Linked DNA regions of Bdellovibrio bacteriovorus. The protein of the gene in region 1 interacts with the protein of each later gene in a pairwise test. Links are inferred from orthologs where the notes say so. Each region holds a gene or a part of one and is shown in the gene's direction. Other genes may lie near its edges. The genes, in order: nusG and rho.

Evidence for each region.
Region 2: the proteins of nusG (region 1) and rho interact in binary tests that used the Escherichia coli proteins (3 or more experiments, as listed by UniProt). The link is inferred for Bdellovibrio bacteriovorus from one-to-one orthologs.

What each region holds. Positions count from the first base shown.
Region 1 is NZ_LUKE01000001.1:463,918-471,140, reverse strand. The notes cover bases 2,410-5,193. They hold nusG (transcription termination/antitermination protein NusG), read left to right. Parts: upstream 2,410-3,426; coding sequence 3,427-3,960; downstream 3,961-5,193. Other genes in these bases: rplA (50S ribosomal protein L1), read left to right, coding at 4,523-5,193; rplK (50S ribosomal protein L11), read left to right, coding at 4,088-4,510; secE (preprotein translocase subunit SecE), read left to right, coding at 3,040-3,417; tuf (elongation factor Tu), read left to right, coding at 2,410-2,826. Also shown: pyrF (orotidine-5'-phosphate decarboxylase), read left to right, coding at 1-200; AZI86_RS02285 (TrmH family RNA methyltransferase), read left to right, coding at 187-1,086; more of tuf, read left to right, coding at 1,636-2,409; more of rplA, read left to right, coding at 5,194-5,233; rplJ (50S ribosomal protein L10), read left to right, coding at 5,518-6,042; rplL (50S ribosomal protein L7/L12), read left to right, coding at 6,106-6,474; AZI86_RS02220 (DoxX family protein), read left to right, coding at 6,733-7,131; AZI86_RS02215 (TolC family protein), read left to right, coding at 7,200-7,223. UniProt on the Escherichia coli protein: Part of the processive rRNA transcription and antitermination complex (rrnTAC). The complex forms an RNA-chaperone ring around the RNA exit tunnel of RNA polymerase (RNAP).
Region 2 is NZ_LUKE01000001.1:1,426,328-1,433,758, forward strand. What follows is about bases 2,044-5,035. They hold rho (transcription termination factor Rho), read left to right. Parts: upstream 2,044-2,656; coding sequence 2,657-4,414; downstream 4,415-5,035. Other genes in these bases: AZI86_RS06925 (PilZ domain-containing protein), read right to left, coding at 2,044-2,121; htpG (molecular chaperone HtpG), read left to right, coding at 4,518-5,035. Outside these bases: AZI86_RS06915 (DUF192 domain-containing protein), read left to right, coding at 1-196; AZI86_RS06920 (LPXTG cell wall anchor domain-containing protein), read left to right, coding at 315-1,667; more of AZI86_RS06925, read right to left, coding at 1,753-2,043; more of htpG, read left to right, coding at 5,036-6,398; AZI86_RS06940 (asparaginase), read left to right, coding at 6,398-7,360; AZI86_RS06945 (hypothetical protein), read right to left, coding at 7,357-7,431. UniProt on the Escherichia coli protein: Facilitates transcription termination by a mechanism that involves Rho binding to the nascent RNA, activation of Rho's RNA-dependent ATPase activity, and release of the mRNA from the DNA template.

The sequences.
Region 1 (7,223 bases):
AAAACCAGGATCTTTACCTTGTCACGCCGGGAATTCGCTTTAGTATGCAGGATTCTGGCGATCAAAAACGCATTATGGGTCCTAAAGAAGCTCTTCGCAAAGGGGCCTCGGCCCTGGTGGTTGGTCGTCCGATCCTTGAAGCAAAAGACATCAAGGAAACGGCAACTGATTTTGTGATGGCAGTGTATGAAGAAAAATAACTCTCGATTTTCAAGCAATAATAAATCAAATCAAAAATCTTCGCGGGGGCCTTCTCAAGGGGGACCTCGTCGCGGTGGTGGTGAGCGCGCCCTCCAAAATGGTGGCAGTCGCAATGAAAATCAAATCCCGCGCGACTGGCGCGTGATCATCGGCACTCATGCAATCACGGAAGTTTTAAAAGTTCGTCCGAAACAAATCAAAGGCATGTGGTTACGTCAAGGGTGGGAAGACTCTGCAGAGTTGCGTGAACTCAATGATCTGGCACTGGCGGCGAGAGTGAAAATCGAAGTGAAAGCCTCCCAGGTTTTAGAAAAGTTTGGTTCTTCGGTCCAGGGAGCTGCGGCTTTTGCTGAGGGTGCGCCCGAGTTTGATATGCAAGGTCTAGCTGAGCTGGATACATCCATTGTTTTGATTTTGGACGGTATCGAAGATCCGCACAATTTAGGTGCAATCGTGAGAACTTCTTGGCTTACGGGAGTTGACGGTGTTTTGATTCCTGAGGATCGCGCGGTGGGTCTAAGTCCGATTGTGCATAAAGTGGCTTGCGGCGGGGTCGAACATGTCCCTGTTGAAGAGACTACGAACTTTGCTAAGTATGCGGAAGAACTTAAAGAAAAAGGGTATTGGATTTTCGGTCTGAGCCCCCGCGGAGAAAAATCCATCTTTGATTTGAAACTTCCCGAAAAAGTCGTCTGGGCGATCGGTTCCGAAGACAAGGGAATGCGTGTGACAACAGAGCGTCTGTGTGATGAGTTAGTGTTCATTCCGCAGGCAAGTGCCTCTGCAAGTTACAACGCTTCGGTAGCCACGGCGATGGCATTGACCGAGACGTTGCGACAGCATGCAAGTCAGCACGCGACGCGTGAGAACACAAAAAAATCGTAATCCGGCAAATAAATATCTTTGACGGGCGGTCGTTTTGTCCGTAAAACATCTCGGTTATCTCAGTAATGCTGGTTTAGCTCAATTGGTAGAGCAGCTGATTTGTAATCAGCAGGTTGCGGGTTCGAGTCCCATAACCAGCTCCATTTTTTTCTGAGGATTACGTTCACAATGGGTAGGTGCCCGAGTGGCTAAAGGGGACGGACTGTAAATCCGTTAGCTTGCGCTTACGAAGGTTCGAATCCTTCCCTGCCCACCATTTGAATGTTTTCGCCGAGAATAGGGTTACTGAAGATACGGGCGTTCTGATGGGCGGGAGTAGCTCAATTGGCTAGAGTATCTGCCTTCCAAGCAGAGGGTTGCGGGTTCGAGACCCGTCTCCCGCTCCAAATTTCAGAAGCTACGCCCATGTAGCTCAGTGGTAGAGCACACCCTTGGTAAGGGTGAGGTCGTCGGTTCGGCTCCGATCATGGGCTCCACTTGTTACTTGTATTAGTTAGATAAAATAAGTAAGGTTTTAAGACTTAAAAATAAATCTCTGCAGGAGGAATAATGTCTAAAGAGAAATTTAACCGTAATAAGCCGCATGTGAACATCGGCACAATCGGTCACGTCGACCATGGTAAAACAACTTTGACTGCTGCGATCACTACTACTCTTGCAGCGGCTGGTAAAGCTCAAGCGATGTCTTACGATCAAATCGATAAGTCTCCAGAAGAGCGTGAGCGTGGTATCACCATCTCTACAACTCACGTTGAGTACGAAACTGACAAACGTCACTACGCTCACGTTGACTGCCCAGGCCATGCTGACTACGTAAAAAACATGATCACTGGTGCTGCTCAAATGGACGGCGCGATCCTAGTTGTTTCTTCAGCTGACGGTCCAATGCCACAAACTCGTGAACACATCCTTCTTGCTCGTCAAGTCGGTGTACCTGCTCTAGTTGTTTTCATGAACAAAGTAGACATGGTTGACGATAAAGAACTTCTTGAGCTTGTTGAGCTTGAAGTTCGCGAACTTCTTTCTAAATACGAATTCCCTGGTGACGAGATTCCAATCGTTAAAGGTTCAGCTTTGAAAGCTCTTGAAGGCGATCAATCTGAAATCGGTCGTCCATCTATCATGAAATTGATGGATGCTTGTGACACTTACATTCCAGAACCGGTTCGTGCTACTGACAAAACTTTCTTGATGCCAGTAGAGGACGTATTCTCTATCTCTGGTCGTGGTACAGTTGTTACTGGCCGTGTAGAGCGTGGTATCGTTAAAGTTGGTGACGAGGTTGAAATCGTAGGTATCCGTCCAACTCAAAAAACGACTGTGACTGGTATCGAAATGTTCCGTAAACTTCTTGACGAAGGTCAAGCAGGGGACAACTGCGGTGTTCTTCTTCGTGGTACTAAAAAAGAAGACGTTGAGCGTGGCCAAGTTCTTGTTAAACCAGGAACAGTAAAACCACACAAAAAATTCAAAGCTGAAGCCTACATCCTAACTAAAGAAGAAGGCGGACGTCATACTCCATTCTTCAATGGTTACCGTCCTCAGTTCTACTTCCGTACAACAGACGTAACTGGTGTTTGTACTTTGAAAGCTGGAACTGAAATGGTTATGCCTGGTGACCGCGTTGAGGTTTCTGTAGAGTTGATCGCTCCAATCGCAATGGAAAAAGAATTGCGTTTCGCGATCCGCGAAGGTGGCCGTACAGTTGGCGCCGGCGTAGTTACTGAGATCCTTGAGTAGTAATAACGCTAATAAGCTAAGTTAAAACCACCCGGGGGACTCCTTGACAAGAGGGTCCCCCTCGGTGTTTCTTGGCATGTGTATTTATTTGTTTTTTGATGCAGGGGTGTAGCTCCAGCGGTAGAGCGAACGACTCCAAATCGTTAGGTCGTGGGTTCGAATCCCTCCGCCCCTGCCAATTTTAAGTTTTTAACCATTATAAACGGGGAATTAATGGATAAGGCTAACTCTAAGATTTTGACAATCAGCTTTGCTACAGCAGCTATCTTGGTCGCTTTAACAACCTCTCTTCTGATCAAAGCTTTTGCCGGCGCTTTTGGTGTTGTTGCAAGAATGACGGATTCAGATGCTGTAAGACACGGATTCCCGATTGTTTTGGGACTTGTTGTTTTCTCGGTTCTTCAGTTCAATCCAAAAGTTTTGGCTTGGGGTGAAGAAGTAGTTACTGAGGTTCGCAAAATCGTATGGCCTTCTCGTAAAGACGTGACGGCAATGACTATCGCATGTGTGATCATGGTTCTTATTTCAAGCGTGATCATCAGCACATTCGACTTAGTTTCGGGTTTTATCATTAACCACCTTATGAAGTAGGACGGATAGATGGATAAAAAGTGGTACATCGTTAACGTTCAAACTAGCTGTGAAAACACGGCTAAAAAGGCCATCGAAGAAAAGATCAAATCCAATAAAATGGAAGAGTTCTTCGGAGAGATCTTGATCCCTGCGGAAAGCGTCGTGGAGCTCGTAAAAGGCCAAAAACAAACTAAATCACGTAAATTTTTCCCAGGTTATATCTTTGTTCAAATGTTCTTGAACGATGAAACTTGGCATTTGGTTCGTAATTCTTCCAAAGTGACTGGCTTCGTGGGTGGAACTAAAACTCGCCCTCCTGAAGTCCCAGAAGCTGAGGTTTTACGCGTTACGCAACAAATGGCAGGTGTTTCAGAGAAACCGAAACCAAAGGTCAAATTCGCTGTGGGAGAGAATGTAACCGTTATTGACGGTCCATTCAGCAACTTCCAGGGCTCTGTCGAAGAGGTTAACGAGGACAAAGCGAAGCTGAAGGTTCTTGTGAGCATCTTTGGTCGTCCGACCCCAGTAGAATTAGATTATATTCAGGTTGAAAAAAACTAATTAAAGCGCTACATACGTAGAGCTTTAAATATTTAAAAAATATTTAAACGGAATCCTTAGGGATTCCGTTTCTGTTCTGGAATGGGTCCAGAGTGGAAAATTTAATAACCTCCTGCAGGAGTGGGTCATGGCAAAAAAAGTTACAGGAATGATCAAGCTGCAAATACCGGCAGGGAAAGCTAATCCAGCTCCTCCCGTTGGACCGGCACTTGGACAGCACGGGGTAAACATCATGGAATTCTGTAAGCAGTTCAATGCTCGTACGCAAGCATTGGGTGATAGTATTATCCCTATCATCATCACTGTTTACCAAGACAGATCGTTTACTTTCATCACGAAAACACCACCGGTGTCTTCTTTGATCAAAAAGGCGTTGAAATTGGAATCTGGTTCCAAGCAACCTCAAAAAGACAAAGTAGGCAAAATCAATAACGAACAAATCAAGACAATTGCGACAACGAAATTGCCTGATTTGAACTGCTTAAAAGTTGAATCTGCAATGTCACAAGTTGCTGGTACGGCTAAAAGCATGGGCATCGACATCGCATAAGGGTGGTAATCAATGGCAGGAAAGAAATTCGAAGCAGCCTCTAAGAAGGTTGATTCTTCAAAAAAATACTCTGTTGATGAAGCTTTCAAATTGGCTGTAGCAGCTGCTCCAGCAAAATTTGACGAGTCCGTCGACGTAGCAGTTCGTTTAGGTATCGACCCTAAACAATCTGACCAACAAGTTCGTGGCGCGATCTCATTGCCTCACGGTCTTGGTAAAGATGTTAAAGTTGTCGTTTTCGCAAAAGGCCCGAAAGAAGCTGAAGCGAAAAATGCAGGTGCAGACTTCGTAGGCGCTGACGATCTTGTTGCTAAGATCCAAGGCGGCTGGTTGGATTTCGATAAATGTATCGCGACTCCAGACATGATGGCGACTGTTTCTAAAGTTGCTAAAATTCTTGGACCTCGTGGTTTGATGCCGAATCCAAAAATCGGTACTGTCACTATGAACGTGGGCGAAGCTGTAGCTGCTGAGAAAAAAGGTAAGCTAGACTTCCGCGTTGATAAAGCAGGTATCGTTCACGCTAGCGTTGGTAAGAAATCAATGGGCGATGCGAAACTTCGCGACAACTTCATGGTGTTGTTATCAGCACTTGTGAAAGCGAAACCAGCATCTTCTAAAGGTATCTACATGCGCTCTATCTCTGTAGCTTCAACTATGGGACCAGGCGTGAAAATTGAGCCAAACGCAGCAGCAATCGCAGCTGGCGCGGCGACAACGTAATCATTGTTTTTAAATAGGACTTCAGCGTAAGCTGAGGTCCTAAAACTTTAGTAAATACTCCGACGAAGTCGGAGTGCAAAAAGTAAATTGCGATCAGAGACAGTAGGTTTTCATCCTCGAATTTAATCTCTCGACTGTGAGAGGCCTACCGAGATAAGGCAAAAAGTTTTGTAAGCAAATGTTCGATCAACCCATCGAACTTCCTGTGAGCGAACTCCAAACCGTACTGTATCGCACAGTGCTCCCACGAAAGTGGGACAATTCTAATGAAAGGAGGCTCATTTATGATCACTCGCGCAGATAAAGAGCAAGAGATTAAGGTTATTACTGATAAATTCAGTAAGGCTAAAGGAGCTTTCATCGTAGACTTCAAAGGTATCAAAGTTGAGCAAGTGACAAGCTTGCGCAAAAAATTGAATGCCGCTGATTCAGAGATGAAAGTTGTCCGCAACACTCTAGCTAAAAGAGCGTTCAAAGATCACCCGGCTATTGATACAGCATTTGCTAATTCAATGAAAGGTACTAACGCCATCGTATTCTCATACGGTGAAGTGAACGCAACGGCTAAAGCATTGGCTGATTTTGCTAAGGATGTTGAAATCCTTCAAATCAAAACTGGTGTAATGGACGGTGAAGCTTTGGATAGCAACAAGATTAAATTCTTGGCGACTCTTCCAGGCAAAGATCAACTTCGCGCGCAACTATTGGCTACGTTCTTGGCTTCAGGTTCTGCACTTGCAAGATGCTTGAAAGCTTATGGCGAAAAGCTTGGTGGCGGTGCTAGTACTGAAGCGGCTCCACAAGCATAGTGCTTGTTGTTGCCACATGATTTGAATTAATAAATTTATTTATATCCCTTGGAGGATTTTAAAATGTCTCTTTCTAACGATCAATTAATTGAAGCGTTGTCAGCGAAAACTGTTCTTGAAATCGCTGAACTTGTAAAACAACTTGAAGAAAAATGGGGCGTGTCTGCTGCTGCTCCTGTAGCTGCTGCTGGCGCAGGCCCTGCTGCTGCAGTTGAAGAAAAAACTGCTTTTGACGTTATCCTTGTTGACGCTGGCGCCAACAAAATCAACGTTATTAAAGAAGTTCGTGGCTTGACTGGTCTTGGTCTTGCTGAAGCAAAAGCCCTTGTTGAAGCTGGTAACAAAGCTGTTAAAGAAGGCGCGACTAAAGAAGACGCTGAGAAAATCAAAAAAGCTCTTGAAGCTGCGGGCGCGAAAGTTACTGTTAAGTAGTTTTTGCTCTTCTAGTGAAGAACTTGAGAAGCCTCGGGGAAACCCGGGGCTTTTTTTTGTTTCGGGCTCCTGCCCTCAACCCCTTCGGGGCTTGCGCGAAAAAATCCCCTCCTGGGATTTTTTTGCCTTTTGCTAGCAAATGACTTCAAAAAAGCTCGCCTCTTTGAGGCTTGCCGTTGTGATTGGTTAAACTCTTAACTTTTGTAACAACTGTACTTTTAAATTTGGTGTGACATAATTTTTTTGATCGGGGGAATTATGAAATTGTTTTTGCGGTTGTTGATGGGTTCCTTTTTGGTTTTTGCGGGGGTTAGCCACCTTACTTTTGCTCGGGCAGAGTTTTTGGCTCAAGTTCCGGTGTGGCAGCCTTTGGATCCGGATTTTGTTGTTGTGGCTTCGGGGATTGTTGAGATTTTGTTAGGGCTTAGTTTCTTGTTTCTGACTAAATACAAAATTTATGTGGGTATTGTGGGGGCTTTGTTCTTTATTGCTATTTTTCCCGGGAATATTAATCAGTATGTTTATCGGATTGATGCCTTTGGGTTGAATTCGGATACTTCTCGCTTGATTCGTCTTTTCTTTCAACCTGTCTTGGTGGCCTGGGCCCTTTGGTGTACCGATGCCTGGGTCTTCTTGAAAGCTAAATTCCAAAAATAAATTTAATTTCAGAATTATCTTTCAAGAAAATTCGGAGTGCGATTTAATTGTGGGAAGTGAGGTCTCCCATGGTTTTTATCATTGCCCTTTTT
Region 2 (7,431 bases), 960 kb from region 1 along the record:
TGATCTTTCTATTGGATATTTTGATGGTTCGGGATCTTTGATCGATATCCAGGAAATGAAGTCGGGCAAAGGGATTCCGGACGCCGCCCTTGCCTCATACCCCAGTAGTAAGCCCGCCAAGTATGCTTTAGAAATGAATAAGGGTTGGTTTTCGAAAAATAAGATAAAATTGGGTACTAAATTGAAAATTAAGTAGCCCCTAAGTCTAGGGCTCTTGTTATTAGTGTTTGCCGACCCAATAGCTTGTGTTTTAGATTTATTAGTAAGGCTTTATTGAAACAGTATGTTTCATAGCATCAATCAAGGATGAAGATATGATGAAAAAACTAGTTATCGTGCTGGCGTTCTTAGGTCTTGTTTTACAAACAAGCTGTACGTCTAAAGACAGCCAACCGGAATCTGAAGTTGCTGCAGATTACGATTCAGCTGACCTCGAAAAGCTTGAGGGCGATGAAGCTCTGGAAATCGCGGGCGCTGACAACATGGCGAGCGACCAACTTCCTGAAGATGCTCTTGGCGAAACTACCACGACCACCGAGACAACCACCACTACTACTGAAACAAATCCCGGAGACAGCCTAGCAACAACCGAGCAAGTGGATGTTGCAACAAATACGGAAACGCTTCCGGCAGATCCGTTTGCAGAATCTTCACCATCAATTGACGCGCCATCTGATACTTCCACAACGATCGTCGATGCACCTACTTCATCATCTCCCGATCAAACGGCCATGGTTGAAAGTTCTACCAGCACAGAGACTCACACGACCATCACCGAAACAGAGGCTCCGAAAAAACCACTTCCGTCTTTGCAAAAAGTGGCAATGACTCCCTGGAAAGTGGGCGGAACTCTTTACAACACGGTTTATTTCGCGCGTCCTGGAGACACCCTTAAATCCATCAGCCAAACGATCTATGGATCTAGTAATAAAGTGTCGGAACTTAAAAAAGGGAACACGATGTTTGAAAGCCGCGGTGTAAAACCGGGCGATAAAGTGTATTACAACTCGCCTCACCGTCCAGATGACGCGGCTAAAGTGATCACTTATTTTGAAGATAACGGGATCGCTCCAGAAACATACGTTGCTAAAGAAGGCGACAATATTCGAAATATCGCTCCGCAACTTTTGGGTTACCCGCAAGCATGGAAAGAACTTTGGGCAAGTAACTCAGTGGATTCAAAACAAGAAATCCCTGCAGGTACTGAGCTTCGTTATTGGAAAGGCAGCCCAGTAGCCGCGGCTCCGCCGGCGCCAATGCCAGAAATGGCTCAGTCGCAACCTCCGCAAGAGGCATTGCCACCGCCGCCGGATATGCCACCACAAGATATGGCGCAAGCTCCGCCACCAGACATGGGTCAGCCGATGGGAGACCTTCCTCCTCCGCCGGACCAAGCCAGCATGGATATGCCACCTCCACCGCCGCCGATGGATATGGCTCAGCAAGAAGTTCCACCACCGCCACCACCTCCGCCAGCGGACCTGAATCCGCCGCACCAAGCTTCAACTGAAGAAGCGGCTCAGGGAATGGATAACGACACAACGATGGCTTTAGGAATCGTGGGTCTTGCGGCGGCTGGCTTAGCACTTCTGATCGTGGTCAGAAAAAAGCGTAAGCAAAAAGAGCTTGAGCAACAAGGTCTAGATAACACTCATGTCGGTACGTAAGTATAAAACGAAGTGATTAAAAAATAAAAAAGAGCGAGTAACAACTCGCTCTTTTTTTATTTCCCGTTTAAAGAGGAAACTCTAATTAGCCTACTTTTTTAAAGATCGTATCCATCAAAGAACGATTTTCAGTACGGCTGTTTTCTACGAAATAGATGAGATCATCGATGATTTGCACATCGCGATTGTTTGTCGGCATGAACTTCACGCCACAACCTGCTGAATTTTTCCAAATGACGTGCGCAGCAACTTTACGCTCGCGGCCAGCAACGATAAACACTAAATTGAGTTTTTCATTGGCCCGAACATCGGCACCTTCGAACTCCAAAAAAGCTCCGGAAAGGCTGATATTTTTAAGCGTACCTTTGGCTTCTTCACGCGCATAGTTGCGTTTGAAAGAAACTTCGAGATTCAGAGGTGTTCTAGGGGCTGGTACTGAAACAGTATCCTCCACGTTGGACTCCTTATGCTTAACATTTAACGATTCGTGATAATAACCTTTCGGAATTGGCCTAAAAAAATGTAGAGCTGTGAGGGGGAAAATTTTAAAAATGACTTAAAAAAGGGCAAAACTAGACTGAGGACGGTTCATTGTTAAACGCCTAATAAAACTACGATTTTCTTGAACTGTTAAGCAACATAAAGCAGTTGGGGTTTCTAAGGTCGAGTCCCATTTCGAGCCATCTTAAAGATGTAATGGAAAAAATCGGGAGGATTAAGATTCGCAATAAACCTTTATTTCTAAGGGGTTTCAAATAGTTACATAATTTTCCAAGATTCGAGCCTTATTCGCAAAACAGGGTCCATATTGCTCCCGATGGATTTCCGATTGACAGTCTAGCGAGCTTCAAGGAATAGTGAGGGCAAGCAAAACAAGTTAGATCCAATCGGATCAACCTCAAAAGGGATCTCTAAGGGATTTCGCATTAGAGACTGTCGTAAAGACGCCCCCACTTATTTCTTTATTTAATCCTACAAGGAGAAAATGTTTGTCTGAACCCAAAGATTCACAAGGTGTTGAAGTAGTTAAAAAACGTGGTCGCACAAAAGCAGCTGCCGAAGAAACTCCTGCCCCAGCCGCTGTAGCGCCAACTCCTCCCCCGGCGCCAGAACCCGTTGCTGCCGCAGCGCCACAAGCACCCGAAGCCGCAACTCCTCCTCCTGCAGCAAACCCCCCGGCTTCAAACAATGAAGATCGCCCACAAAGACAAGATCGTCCGCAGCATCAGCACCAACAACGTCGCGACTTCCGCCCCAATAACCGCGATAATAGAAATGATCGCAATGATCGCGGTGGACACCGTCATGGTGGTGACCGTGACCGCGGTGGGGATCGCGGTAATAACCAACGTCGTGACTTCCGTAATGATCGCAACGACCGTCATCGCGATGAAGGTCAACCAGGTGGTGATGATGTTCACGCAACACCTCCAGCACAAACTCAAGATGTGGACTTGGCAGATATCCAGTTAACCGATGAAGAAAAAAGCTGGTTGTCTTCAAAGGACTTAAAGTCAAAAAACATCACGCAGCTCACAGAGCTGGCAACTAAACTTAAAATTGAAAATGCCGCTGGTCTTCGCCGTCAAGACATGATCTTTGAGATCTTGAAACGTGCAGCAAAACTTGGACAGGATATTTACGGTTCAGGTGTTCTTGAAATCCTGCCCGATGGTTACGGTTTCTTGCGCTCGCCGGATTACAACTATCTTCCAGGTCCGGATGATATCTATGTTTCTCCGTCACAAATTCGTCGCTTCGGTTTAAGAACCGGTGACACGGTAACGGGAACAGTTCGTCCACCTAAAGAAGGCGAACGATACTTTGCTTTATTAAAAGTTGATTCATTGAACTTTGAAACAACTGAAAAAGGTAAAGATAAAATCCTTTTTGACAACTTAACGCCGCTTTATCCAAATGAGCGCCTTAAGCTTGAACACAGCCCTGGCGAATACACAACACGTGTTGTGGATTTGATGGCTCCACTTGGAAAGGGTCAACGTGCCCTTATTGTGGCACCGCCAAGAACTGGTAAAACAGTTTTGATGCAACAAATTGCCAATGCAATTACTCACAATCATCCCGAAGTTAAATTGATCGTACTATTGATCGATGAACGTCCGGAAGAGGTGACGGACATGCAACGCACCGTTAAGGGTGAAGTTGTGTCGTCAACATTTGATGAGCCACCCACTCGCCACGTTCAGGTTGCAGAAATGGTCATCGAAAAAGCAAAACGTTTGGTTGAACACAAGCATGACGTTGTTATCTTGTTAGACTCTATCACTCGTTTAGCGCGTGCTTACAATACGGTTGTTCCGCCTTCTGGTAAGATCTTATCGGGTGGTGTGGATTCCAATGCCCTTCACAAACCAAAGCGTTTCTTCGGCGCGGCTCGTAATATCGAAGAAGGTGGATCATTAACAATCATCGCGACCGCGTTGATCGATACCGGTTCTCGTATGGATGAGGTTATCTTCGAGGAATTTAAAGGTACTGGTAATGCCGAGATCCACTTGGATCGTAAGCTTATGGAGAAACGTATCTTCCCTTGTATGGACATCAACAAATCAGGAACTCGTAAAGAGGACTTGCTGGTTGAAAAAGGCGATCTGAACCGTCTGTGGATCTTGCGTAAGGTTCTTGCGCCAATGAATCCGATCGACGCGATGGAGTTCTTGTTGGATAAAGTGGAAAACACGAAAACCAATACGGACTTCTTGAAAGCCATGTCGGGTCCAGGTTAAAAATAAAACAAAAAGGAGGCCGCAAGCCTCCTTTTTTTATTCTAAGACTTGCCAAAACTTATTTCGGCCTTACATTAGCCCTATTGAAAAAGGAGCTTTTGTTATGGCTAAAACGGTTCAGAATTTTAACGCGGAAATTAAGCAACTTTTAGATATTGTTATTCACTCGCTGTATTCGCAAAAAGAGATTTTTTTGCGTGAACTTTTGTCCAATGCCTCGGACGCAATTGATAAATTAAAATTTCAATCCCTGACCAATTCTTCGATCTTACCTGCTGGCTGGGAACCCCAGATCCGCCTGGTTCCCAACAAAGAATCAAAAACCCTGAGCATTATTGATAATGGGATCGGCATGACCACGGCCGAGGTCAACGAATTCATCGGAACGATCGCGCGTTCTGGTGCTAAAGCCTTTATGAAAATGAATGAAGAAAATAAAACTAAGCCAGAGCTTATTGGGCAGTTCGGTGTCGGTTTCTATTCAGCTTTTATGGTGGCGGACCGCGTGACTTTGCATACCCAAAAAGCCGGTGAGAATGACGGCACTGTGTGGGAATCAACAGGAGATGGAACTTATTCAATTGATCAAGTACCACGCCCTGAAGGCACGGGCACGACCCTCACACTTCATCTTAAAGAATTTAAGAACGAGGATGAGGTTTCCGATTTCACCGATGCGTGGGTTTTAAAATCTCTGGTAAAAAAATATTCTGACTTCATCGCCTTTCCGATCAAGATGAAAAACGACAAAGGCGAAGAAGAAACTTTGAACTCACAAAAAGCTCTGTGGCTGCGTTCGCCCTCGGAAGTGACGGCCGAGGAACACAAAGAGTTCTATCAACATCTTAGCCATGACTGGAATGAGCCGCTTAAAACGATTCATTATAAAGCCGAAGGCACGATGGAATTTAATGCGTTATTATATATCCCAACCAAAAAGCCTTGGAATTTTAATACGGGCGACATGGCTTACGGATTAAGCCTTTACATTAAGCGTGTCTTTATCATGGCTGACTGCAAGGATCTTTTGCCGACGTATCTTAGATTTGTAAAAGGCCTGGTAGATAGCAGTGATCTTTCGCTGAATGTTTCCCGTGAGCTTTTGCAACAAGATCGTCAGGTTACACAAATTCGTAAAAACGTGACCACAAAAATTTTGAGCACTTTGAAAGAGCTTCTTTTAAAGGACAGATCTGCTTATGAAAACTTTTGGAATGAGTTTGGCGCAACTTTAAAAGAAGGCTTGCCCGCAGATCCAGGCAACAAAGAAAAACTTCAAGACCTTTGTTTATTTCATTCGACTCATTCAGATAAGATGACAACGCTTGAAGAATACGTCGGTCGCATGAAGAACGAACAAAAAGAAATTTTCTATATCACGGGCGACAACTTGGCGCAGATTCGCAACAGTCCTTATTTGGAGCGATTAAATGAAAAAGGTTTTGAAGTTCTTTTACTGGTAGACACGGTCGACGAGTGGATGATCGAAGCCTTAAGAGAATATAAAGAAAAGAAACTTCAATCTATCACCAAAGAAGGCTTAGATCTGGACACGGCCGAAGAAAAGGCTCGTCATGAAGAAGAAAAAAAGCAGTCGGAGGTCACGTTAAAGCCTGTTTTAGAAGTGATGAAAAAAACTTTGGAAAGTCAGGTTAAAGATGTCGTTATTTCGGATCGATTAACAACGACACCGGTGTGCCTTGTTTCTGCTTCGAATGATCCATCAGCGCACTTGCAAAAGCTGATGTCCCGTTTGGGACAAGAGCAGTCCATGATGAATGCGAAACGCATTATGGAAATTAATCCTAAGCATCCGGTATTCCAAAAAATGCTTGAAGCTGGCGCCGATCAGCAAGCAAAGTGGGCTGAAATTTTATACAACCAAGCCTTACTTACTGAAGGATCGGCCCTGCCAGATCCAGTGAAATTTTCCCACCAAATCGCCGATCTTATGATCCAGGCCGCATCAGGTGTAAAACACTGATGAAAATTGTTGTGGAACGTGGGTCCCATGTTGAATCAATGCACCAAGTTTCGTACGTGGTCATGGATCCTCAAGGAAAAATCTTAGACTCTTCAGGCGATGTTGAAGAAAAGTTTTTCCCGCGTTCCGCAATTAAGATGATTCAGGTTTTACCCTTAGTTCGGTTTAAAAGGGAACGGGGTCTTCCGTCATCACCTCATGAATTAGCGTGTGCTTGCGCTTCCCACGCAGGTGAGAAGGTTCACATCGAGATCGTTTCTAGCTGGTTAGAACGGCTCTCACTTAAAGAGTCGCATTTGATTTGTGGGGCGCATCTTCCGTTTAATGAAACGGCCGCGAAATTCTTTATCCAAAATAATGAAGCCCCCACTCGTTTGCATAACAACTGCTCTGGTAAACATACCGGCATGCTTGAATGGGCGCGGCTTTTAAATGCGTCCGTGGAAAATTACGCGGATATCAATCATCCCGTACAACAATCCATTCGTACGGAAATGCAGACGATGGCAGAAATTAAAATGCAAAACGAAGACTGGGCGATTGATGGTTGCGGAATTCCCGCCTGGCGAATGCCGTTAAAAAATATTGCGACAATGCTATGGCATTTTTCTTCCGAAGCGGCGATCAAGGGATCCGCTGAGGAAGAAGTGTTTCAAGCGTGCGTGCAAAATCCAGTTTTAACCGCCGGAAGTGATGAGTTCTGCACACAGGCCATGAAGCAGCTTTCAGGAGAAGTTTTTTTAAAAGTCGGCGCTGAAGGTTTTATGACCGCGATATTACCCCACCGAAAAAAAGTGATCGTCCTTAAAGTTCACGACGGAGCAGAACGAGCGTCCGAAGTGGCAATCAGCCATTTGCTGGCACGCCATGTTCCCGAAATGAAAACGGCCCTTTCCGCGTGGACAGAGCCTCCCCTTTTTAACTGGGCGGGAACGGCTGTGGGTAGGATCAAGGCGATCTAAAGACGATTTGCAATGAAATCTTTGATCTCCGGATTCTTGAATTCAGTCGCTAATGCTTTTATTTTTTGTAC